Regions from separate parts of the Bacillus sp. LQ01 genome, predicted to be linked through region 3. Evidence: riboswitches for the same ligand, from Rfam matches in the RefSeq annotation. Region 3 holds a riboswitch; each other region holds the start of a gene.
What was found. Region 3 has a riboswitch for S-adenosylmethionine ahead of AC22L0_RS03620 (Na+/H+ antiporter NhaC family protein). Riboswitches for the same ligand answer to the same signal wherever they lie in the genome.

Region 1 (3,283 bases), on a different contig from region 3:
TCGTACTTCTGTATGACGAGAATGCGGAGCAAAAAACAATTCATCAAATCCTTGTAACAATTTCACATGTTGCTCGCAAACTTCATGTTCAAATACACCGAACATTTTTTCCTTAAGGGGATACTTTGGAACACCATAATGATAGTACAAGCCAGCCTGTGCTCCCCAGCAAATATGGAGCGTAGATGTTACATTCGTTTTTGAATACTCCATAATATGTTTAAGCTCTTCCCAATAATCTACCTCTTCAAAAGCAAGGGTCTCCACTGGCGCTCCTGTAATAATGAGCCCATCAAACTTTTCATTTTCAATATCACGAAACGTTTTATAAAAGCTTGTTAAATGTTCTTGCGTTACATTACGAGATAGATGTGATTCCATATGAAGCAAATGAACATCTAATTGTAACGGTGTGTTTCCAATTAAGCGAAGTAATTGTGCCTCTGTGTCTTGCTTCGTTGGCATTAAATTTAATATAGCAATTTTCAAAGCGCGTATATCTTGTGTTTCCGCTCGCTCCTTCGTCATTACAAAAATATTTTCTTTTTGTAACACTTTGCGAGCCGGTAAATCTTTATCAATTATGATCGGCATGTGTTTTGCCCCCAACTAGAGCTGCTTCCAAATCTGCAATAATATCAGAAACATCTTCTATACCAACTGATAAACGAATTAAATCAGATGTAACACCAGCTAAACGCTGATCTTCAGCATTTAATTGTCTATGCGTCGTACTAGCAGGATGTATAACACAAGTTCGTGCATCAGCTACGTGTGTTACAAGAGTTGCTAGTTTTACATTTGCGATAAATTCTTTTGCTGCTTCTAATCCGCCTTTAATACCGAAAGTTAAAACACCACTAGCACCTTTTTTCAAGTACTGTTGTGCCAATGAGTAATTTTCATTACTATCTAAGCCCGGATAATTCACCCATTCAATACGTTCATGATTAGCAAGCCACTTAGCAACTGCAAGAGCATTTTCACTATGACGTTCCATTCGTAAATGCAATGTTTCTAAGCCAATATTGCTAATATATGCATTGAATGGGCTCATACAATTTCCATAATCTCTTAATAGCTGAACACGTGCTTTCACAATATACGCTGCTGCACCAAAGTTTTGAACGTAACTTACACCGTGATAACTTGGATCTGGTTCAACAAGTTCCGGATACTTTCCATTTGTCCAATCAAAGTTTCCACCGTCAATTACAATACCGCCTAAGGAGCTCGCATGCCCATCGATATACTTCGTCGTAGAATGAACAATAATATTTGCCCCATGTTCAAACGCCTGGCATAAATAAGGAGTTGCTAATGTATTATCAACGATAAAAGGTACCTCTAATTCTTTAGCAGCAGCTGAAAATTCTTTAAAATTTAAAACATTCATCGCTGGATTTCCTAACGATTCTGCATAGATAAGTTTCGTCTTGTCATTAGCAAGCGCCGTAATTTCATCTGCCGTTAAATTTGGATTAAAGAACGTAACATCAATGCCCAGTTTACGCAAACTCACTCCAAATAAATTAAACGTTCCCCCGTAAACCGTTGAAGAACAAAGTAAATGATCCCCACTACTACAAATATTTAAAACTGCGAGCATAATAGCTGCTTGCCCAGAAGCCGTTGCAACAGCTCCTACACCGCCTTCTAAATCTGATAACTTCTGCTCAAATGCGGCTAGAGTAGGGTTTCCAATACGTGTATAAATATATCCTTCTGCCTCTAAGTTAAATAGGGCTGCTAAATCATCTGAAGTATCGTATTTATATGTTGTACTTTGATAAAGTGGTAAAACACGTGGTTCACCATTTTTTGGCGTATAGCCACCTTGCACACAAATTGTTCCTTTTCCCCATGATTCTCCCATCTCTCATTCTCCTTTCTTTTATACAAAATAAAAAACTGCCCCTTTCCTGAAAACAAGAAAGGAGCAGTTTGAAAACACGCTCTAAAGGCTCTTTCTTATCTCTCAGGATTACTACCTGCAGGATTTGGCACAATTCCGTTATACGGCTGTTGCCAAGGTTTCATCGGGCCTGTCCCTCCACCTTTTCTTGATAAGACTATGCAATTACCGTTGATTTTATAGCAATAATTTCCTAATGTCAAACGGTTTTTCTGAATGTTCTAAAATAAATGTTAACAGTTTCATATAAAGCAACAAAAGAAATATATTCTAGTCTATTTCAAAAAAGACCTTTAAAAACCTCAAATCAGTCTATAAAATTAAATAAGTAATTTAACCTATAAATTCAAATTCCCCTAAAGTTAGCCTATATGTTGAATAGGCCATCTTCTCAAAAAGATACTATATATATTCAATCCATTTTTCACTAGTATATTTCACTTTTTTACCTACTAAGATTTACATAACGGAGGTATAACATGACAAATAAAAAAGATATGCAGTACATACTTGCTCTATATGGCATTCTTCTAGGATCTATAGTAGGAGCTACAGTCTGGTTATTTTTAGTCACAATAAATATTGGAATCCACTTTATTTGGGGATACTTGCCTGAAGTTCTCTCTTTTCCCTCTTATTACACCCTTTGCGTAACAATAATTGGCGGGGTCCTTGTTGGTCTATCACAAAAACATTTCGGTACATACCCACGCCTTATGCCTGAAGTGATGGCTGAATATAAAAAAACTGGTCGAATCGAATATCGCTTTGTCCATCAGGCTACTTTAACAGCGATTATTGTTTTAATTTTCGGTGCTAGTCTTGGTCCAGAAGCCGCACTAGTTGGAATTATAGGCGGACTGTGCACATGGGTAGGGGATCGCTTTAAATTTGCCTTAAAGGGTATGAATGAGCTAACCGAGATCGGAATTGGAGCTACTTTAAGTGTCATTTTTAACGCACCATTATTCGGTTATTTAGCACCAAATGAAAATGAGGGGGAACAAATTGCTGCTTTTTCTAAAGGAAAAAAGGCGATTGTATACTTAGCTACTACTTTCGCAGGTTTTTCTGTTTATTTACTACTGAGTAAACTCGATAATCGTGGATCCTTTATTGTTGATTTCGGGGAAGGTGCACTTTCTTTCAATGAATGGATCGCATTTCTTCCACTTGCTAGTATCGGTGCTATAGTTGGTTTCTTTTATTTCAAGTTAGAATTCACATTAGAGAAGTTAATCCACCCTTTTAGGGAATACAAACTGACACTCGGAATTATCGGTGGTATTTTATTAGGAATTGCGGGAACTTTTCTTCCGTACACATTATTTTCAGGGGAACATCAATTAAAAGAATTAGTTGTTGAAT
Region 2 (3,283 bases), on a different contig from region 3:
CGGAACGGAAACAAGGTTTGTTTCAACCATTCTAGCAATACCAATTGATGCGACTAACGTCATCGGGAAAATTGCCGCTGCTGTTCCAATCGTCGTTCCGATAACACTTCTTGTTAGTGGACTTAAGGCTACTAAAAAGATAATGAATGGTACCGGACGAATTGTATTAATTATGATGTTAAGAATAGAAAAGACCCATTTATTTTCTAAAAAGTTTCCTTTTCTCGTTACATACAAAAGTAAACCTAGAGGTATACCCAGAATTGTAGCGAATATAAGGGTTACAATTACCATTAAGAGGGTATCCCCCGTCGCATCTAGTATGCGCGGCCAAAATATACTCCAATCAACTCGCATGAGCTTCTACCTCCTTCAGCTGCACTTGCAGTCTTAGATGTTGTAATGCTTTTTGAATTTCCCTCTGCTCACCTTGCAACTCTACAAGAAGATTTCCAAATAGCACATTTTGAAGTTCAATAATATTTCCGTACAGTACATTTACATCGACGTTATAGTTTTTTGCGATATATGATAGTACCGGCTGTCCTGTCTCCTCACCAGTAAATGTTAGACGATAAATTTGACCACCATTTTGAATTTTCGCTAGAACACTTTCCGGTAAATGATCATTAATGACAGAACGTACAAAGTTTTGAGTCGTCTTTGTTTTTGGTTGCGTGAAAACATCAAACAGTTTTCCTTCTTCAATAACTTTCCCCTTCTCCATTACAGCTACACGGTGACAAATTTCTTTCACAACATGCATTTCATGTGTAATAAGAAGAATTGTTAAATTGTATTCTCGATTTACTTTCTTTAATAAGTTTAGAATTTCTGTCGTCGTTTCTGGATCTAAGGCTGATGTTGCCTCATCACATATAAGAATATCTGGCGATGTCGCAAGTGCTCTAGCAATGCCCACACGCTGCTTTTGCCCACCTGATAGCTGCTCTGGATAATAGTTTGCTTTATCTTCTAACCCTACAAACTTCAGCAGTTCATTTACTCTTTCTTTTATCTCATTCTTTGGTACTTTCGCTAACTTTAATGGATAAGCAATATTTCCAAATACTGTTCTTGAATTAAATAAATTAAAACTTTGAAAAATCATTCCGATTCTTTGTCTTAGTTTACGCAATTCTTTCGTCGATAATGATGTAATATCTTTATCATCTATTGAAATCGTTCCTGCCGTCGGTCTCTCTAACATATTTACTAAGCGTAATAACGTACTCTTTCCAGCGCCACTAAAACCGATAATGCCAAAAATTTCGCCTTTCTCAACTGATAATGTTACATCCTCCACCGCATGAACAGATTGGCCAGCTGATTCATACACTTTACTTACATTGGTAAAAGAAATCATTTTTTTCCCTCCTATATGCTGTAAAAACTTGAAGCAGAGCTTTCGAGGTAAAATAAAAAGTGCCCTCCTTCTTATCAACCATAAAGATAAGAAGGAGAGCACTTATATGTACTCGTTCACATCTTCTCATCTTCCAAGCCTTTATATGGCTTGCTGGAGTTAGCACGGTATTAAAAAACCCGTTGCTGAGGTATCGTAGGGCCAGTCCCTCCACCTCTCTGGATAAGAATGTATCGATTTAATTGTCGTTTAATTAATTCTCATTATAGAACTCAGAATAATAAGAGTCAATACATTTTTTAGAAAAATATTAATTATTCCTTTATTAAAATTTTCAGATGAATATTCATCTGAAAAATAGTAACTTTCAAGGTTATTTAAAATTCTTCTTCCTCATATTTTTAAACAGGAGAATCCTCTCTACGAATTGAATAAATTTATTTGAATATGAAACTCGGAGGAAGATAAATATATGAAAACAGCTCTTTTACTCGTCGATATTCAAAACGATTATTTTCCAAATGGAAAGATGGAATTGCGTAATCCAGTAGAAGCAAGCGAATATGCTAATCAGTTATTACAACAATTTAGAACAAACAGCGAACCTATTTTTCATATCCAACACGTAGCTATAAAAGATGACGCTACTTTTTTCCTACCTAATACAGAAGGTGTACATATTCACGAAAGCGTACGTCCACTTAGAGAAGAAACAGTTATAGTCAAACATTATCCAAATAGCTTCCGAGAAACTAATCTTCTAGAGCAATTAAAACGTTTTAATATTGAACATGTCGTTGTATGCGGGATGATGACTCATATGTGTATCGATGCAACAGTAAGGGCTGCATTCGATTTTGGCTTTCAATGTACCGTTATACATGACGCTTGTGCTACAAAAGACCTTTCTTTTAAGAACGCTACTATACCAGCTGTTTATATTCACAATACAATTTTAGCTAGTTTAAATGGCGTATATGCAAATGTAATAAGCACGCAAGAATTTTTAGCTACATAAAAAAACACTCCTTTCAGTGAGCAAAACCGAAAGGAGTGTTCCTTGTCGAACCATAGATTTTCTTTCAAATTGTATTATACAGGAAATTCTCAAAATGAATACTAAAAAATATGACTAATAAGTCAACTTTTCTCATTATTTTATTTCTGTTTACATGTTTATCCCGCTATTAATAGGTTTTAGCTCATTCTCTTCGAACGACGGTAATATATGGGGGTTCAATTTTAAAAGGAGCTCTTCACATTCTGTGAAGAGCTCCTCTACTATTTCTTATAAAGTTTCAGAAGTAGTTTTTGCTTGCATGTGAAGTGCTAAGTAATCAGGTCCACCAGCTTTAGAGTCTGTACCAGACATGTTAAAGCCACCGAATGGTTGGTAACCTACGATTGCACCAGTACATCCACGGTTGAAGTATAAGTTACCAACGTGGAAGTCTTCGCGTGCTTTTTCAATATGGTCACGGTTGTTAGTAATAACAGCACCTGTTAAACCGTATTCCGTATTGTTTGCAATTGCAAGTGCATGATCGAAGTCTTTCGCTTTACAGAATGCTACTACTGGTCCGAAGATTTCTTCTTTCATTAAGCGAGCATCTTCTGCAACGTCAGCAACGATTGTTGGTTGGATGAACCAGCCTTTAGAATCGTCTCCTTCGCCACCTGCTAAGATTCTACCTTCTTCTTTACCAATTGCAACATAGCTCATTACTTTATCAAATGCAGCTTGGTCATTAACAGGACCCATGTTTGTACCTAATACTGCTGGGTTAGCAACTGTTAATTCTTTTGTTAATTCAACAGCACGATTTAATACGTGATCGTATACATCTTCATGGATTACTGCACGAGAACATGCAGAACATTTTTGTCCTGAGAATCCGAATGCTGATGCAACGATAG
Region 3 (3,283 bases):
CGGAGATATGCTTGCTATTATCTTCTTCTCTGTATTATTTGGTTTAGGTGTAGCAGCAATTGGTGAAAGAGGAAGACCAGTTCTTCAATTTTTCCAAGGTGTAGCTGACGCAATGTTTTACGTAACAAACCAAGTTATGAAATTTGCACCATTTGGTGTGTTTGCACTAATTGGTGTTACAGTTTCTACATTTGGTCTTGCTTCATTAATTCCATTAGGGAAATTACTAATTGTCGTATATGGAGCAATGATCTTCTTCGTCGTAGTTGTCTTAGGACTTACAGCGAAAATATTTGGAATCAACATTTTCCAATTCTTTAAGATTTTAAAAGACGAGCTGATCTTAGCGTATTCTACAGCAAGCTCAGAAACAGTTTTGCCAAAAATCATGGAGAAAATGGAGAAATTCGGTTGTCCGAAAGCAATTACATCTTTCGTTATTCCGACAGGTTATTCATTTAACTTAGATGGATCAACTTTATATCAAGCAATTGCGGCTCTTTTCTTAGCACAAATGTACGGTATTGATTTATCTATTACACAACAAATTACATTATTGCTTGTATTAATGGTTACATCAAAAGGTATCGCAGGTGTACCGGGCGTATCATTCGTTGTATTATTAGCGACACTTGGTACAGTAGGTATTCCACCTGAAGGCTTAGCGTTCATTGCTGGTATTGACCGTATTTTAGATATGGCTCGTACAGCAGTTAACGTTGTAGGAAACTCTTTAGCAGCTGTAGTTATGTCTAAGTGGGAAGGTCAATATGACGCTGAAAAAGGACAAGCTTATTTAAAAGAGATTTCTGAAAAGGGTCAAGCGGCTTAATTATAATATGAACAAGCTCTCACATAATATGTGGGAGCTTTTCTGTATATAGAAGAGGAGCAGACATAATGAAACGTAAATATGGTGACGGTTCTTCGTGGAAGAGGCTAATAGAAAAGAGTTATACGGTTAAGCAAGTGGAAGAGGGAATACTCGGAATACTGGATATAAAAAAGGTGAGAGAGCCTAGTTGTAAAGAATATGATGGTGAAGAACTTTGTATTGCAGCGGATCAGTATACGTGGATTCAATATTTCATAGACGGGAAAAACTTTGCGATTACCGCTATGTTAGATGATCAGAAAAAATTAGTGCAATATTATATCGATGTGGCGAAAGAATATAAAATAGACGATCGTGGTTTACCGTATTTTGATGATTTATATTTAGATGTAGTATTATTACCTAGCGGTAAGGTGTATGTATTAGATGAAGAGGAGCTAGAGGATGCTTATAAAAGTGGTGATGTCACGAAGGAAGAGTATGAGTTAGCTTGGTACACTACGAAATGGATATTAGCAACAATAAAAAATAATGAATTTTATTGGATTTCAATGTTGAAAGAAGAAATAGAAAAGTTAAAATGATTGTTGTATTCGAATTTTTGTATAATTACCAAAAAAATCTATACAAAAAATAATTGACTTTTGTTTTGTAAGCGAGTAAAGTTAGGAAAGAAATTATTATTAAAAAATAAATATGAAACCTTCTTATAAAGAGAGGCGGAGGGACTGGCCCTACGATGCCTCGGCAGCGGACTCGATTTCAGAGTGCTGTGCCAAATCCAGCAAGCGTGTGCTTGAAAGATGAGAAGAGTGTTTCTTATAGATGTATAAGACCTCTTCTCATCGGAAGAGGTCTTTTGTTATTCATTAGAAAAAGGTTGAAACTAGGGAGAGATGATACTTTGAAAGAAACGAGAGGAAATGGTTTAGCTTTATTACCACTTGGGATATTTTTGGCGCTATTTATTGGTTCTGGAATTATTACAGGTGATTTCTATAAATTGCCGATACTTGTAGCGATCTCAATTGCTGTAGGAGTCACTTTAATGATGAATCGTAAAGAAAGTTTTAATGTGAAAGTAGAGCGGTTCGCTAAAGGTGCAGGAAATCCGGATATTATGATTATGGTATTAATTTTTGTGCTTGCAGGTGCATTTTCTGAAACTGCTAAAGGAATGGGCGGAGTAGACTCAACTGTTAATTTAGCATTAACTATTTTACCGCCAGGATTTATCGTAGCTGGAATCTTTGTTATTGGGGCATTTATTTCATTAGCGATGGGAACTTCAATGGGAACAATTGCAGCATTAGCGCCGATTGCTGTAGGTATTAGTGGTCAAACTGATATCTCAATTGCGCTTGCAATGGCTACTGTTGTTGGCGGAGCGATGTTTGGTGATAATTTATCATTTATTTCAGATACAACAATCGCAGCTGTTCGTTCACAAGGAACAGAAATGAAAGATAAGTTTAAAACGAACTTTTTAATTGTGTTACCAGCGGCTATTATTACAATTGTGCTATTAGTAATAGTTACTTCAGGAAGTGACACGCAAATTAAAGCACATAGCTTTGATTGGATAAAGATTTTACCGTACGCAGGAGTACTGATTACAGCGCTACTTGGCTGGAATGTACTTATTGTATTAACTGGTGGAACTGTACTATCTGGTGTTATCGGTCTTATAGATGGAAGTTACACGTTAGAAAGTTTCTTTAAAAGTGTAACGACTGGAATGGGCGGTATGATGGAGTTAGTATTACTTGCTATATTAATTGGCGGTATGGTTGAATTAATCCAATATAATGGTGGTATTCAATATTTAATGAATGTATTAACACGTAATATTCGTTCGAAAAAAGGAGCGGAATTTGGTATTGCTGGTTTAGTGAGTATGACGAATATGTGTACAGCGAATAATACGATTTCAATTATTTTTACAGGCCCGCTTGCAAAAAATATTGCAGATCAATATGAAATAGACCCTCGTAAATCAGCGAGTGTATTAGATCTTTTCTCATGTTGTGTGCAAGGATTAATTCCGTACGGTGCCCAAATGTTAACGGCAGCAGGATTTGCAGCGTTATCTCCAGTTGAATTGTTACCGTATGCATTTTATCCAATTTTAGTTGGAGTATGTGGGATTGTTTCTATTTTAATTGGGTTTCCAAGGTTTTCGAAAGTAGCTAAGAAAAAAGAGTATCATAAAACTGCTTAATTTAATATGAATGTTAGTAATTAAAAAACGTGCAGAGAATAGACTCTGCACGTTTTTTGCGTAAAGGGCTGAATATGACTCGGTCTTAAGTCTGAGTAGAAAACGGTTCTTAAGCTCGTTATGGAAAGATGAAAAAATAGTTAAGATAAGAGTATCAAATCGAAGGGAGGCAAGCACAAGATGAAACAATTTCTAGCGTTTATCGCAGCCGGTATTTTGGCTTTAAT

Region 1: another riboswitch for S-adenosylmethionine. It lies ahead of AC22L0_RS23040 (bifunctional O-acetylhomoserine aminocarboxypropyltransferase/cysteine synthase); the one in region 3 lies ahead of AC22L0_RS03620 (Na+/H+ antiporter NhaC family protein).
Region 2: another riboswitch for S-adenosylmethionine. It lies ahead of AC22L0_RS23625 (methionine ABC transporter ATP-binding protein); the one in region 3 lies ahead of AC22L0_RS03620 (Na+/H+ antiporter NhaC family protein).

Annotation. Positions count from the first base shown of each region.
Region 1 is NZ_JBYEZL010000003.1:478,325-481,607, forward strand. Features, by position in the region: gene metA (homoserine O-acetyltransferase MetA) at 1-594, opposite strand, end outside; gene AC22L0_RS23040 (bifunctional O-acetylhomoserine aminocarboxypropyltransferase/cysteine synthase) at 578-1,876, opposite strand; SAM riboswitch class I at 1,969-2,073, opposite strand; gene AC22L0_RS23045 (chloride channel protein) at 2,395-3,283, shown strand, end outside.
Region 2 is NZ_JBYEZL010000004.1:24,447-27,729, reverse strand. Features, by position in the region: gene AC22L0_RS23630 (methionine ABC transporter permease) at 1-357, opposite strand, end outside; gene AC22L0_RS23625 (methionine ABC transporter ATP-binding protein) at 347-1,366, opposite strand; SAM riboswitch class I at 1,490-1,595, opposite strand; partial or broken gene AC22L0_RS23620 (cysteine hydrolase family protein) at 1,839-2,404, shown strand; gene pruA (L-glutamate gamma-semialdehyde dehydrogenase) at 2,655-3,283, opposite strand, start outside.
Region 3 is NZ_JBYEZL010000001.1:664,360-667,642, forward strand. Features, by position in the region: gene gltP (glutamate/aspartate:proton symporter GltP) at 1-832, shown strand, start outside; gene AC22L0_RS03615 (ribonuclease FAU-1 family protein) at 901-1,419, shown strand; SAM riboswitch class I at 1,540-1,645, shown strand; gene AC22L0_RS03620 (Na+/H+ antiporter NhaC family protein) at 1,740-3,056, shown strand; gene AC22L0_RS03625 (lmo0954 family membrane protein) at 3,237-3,283, shown strand, end outside.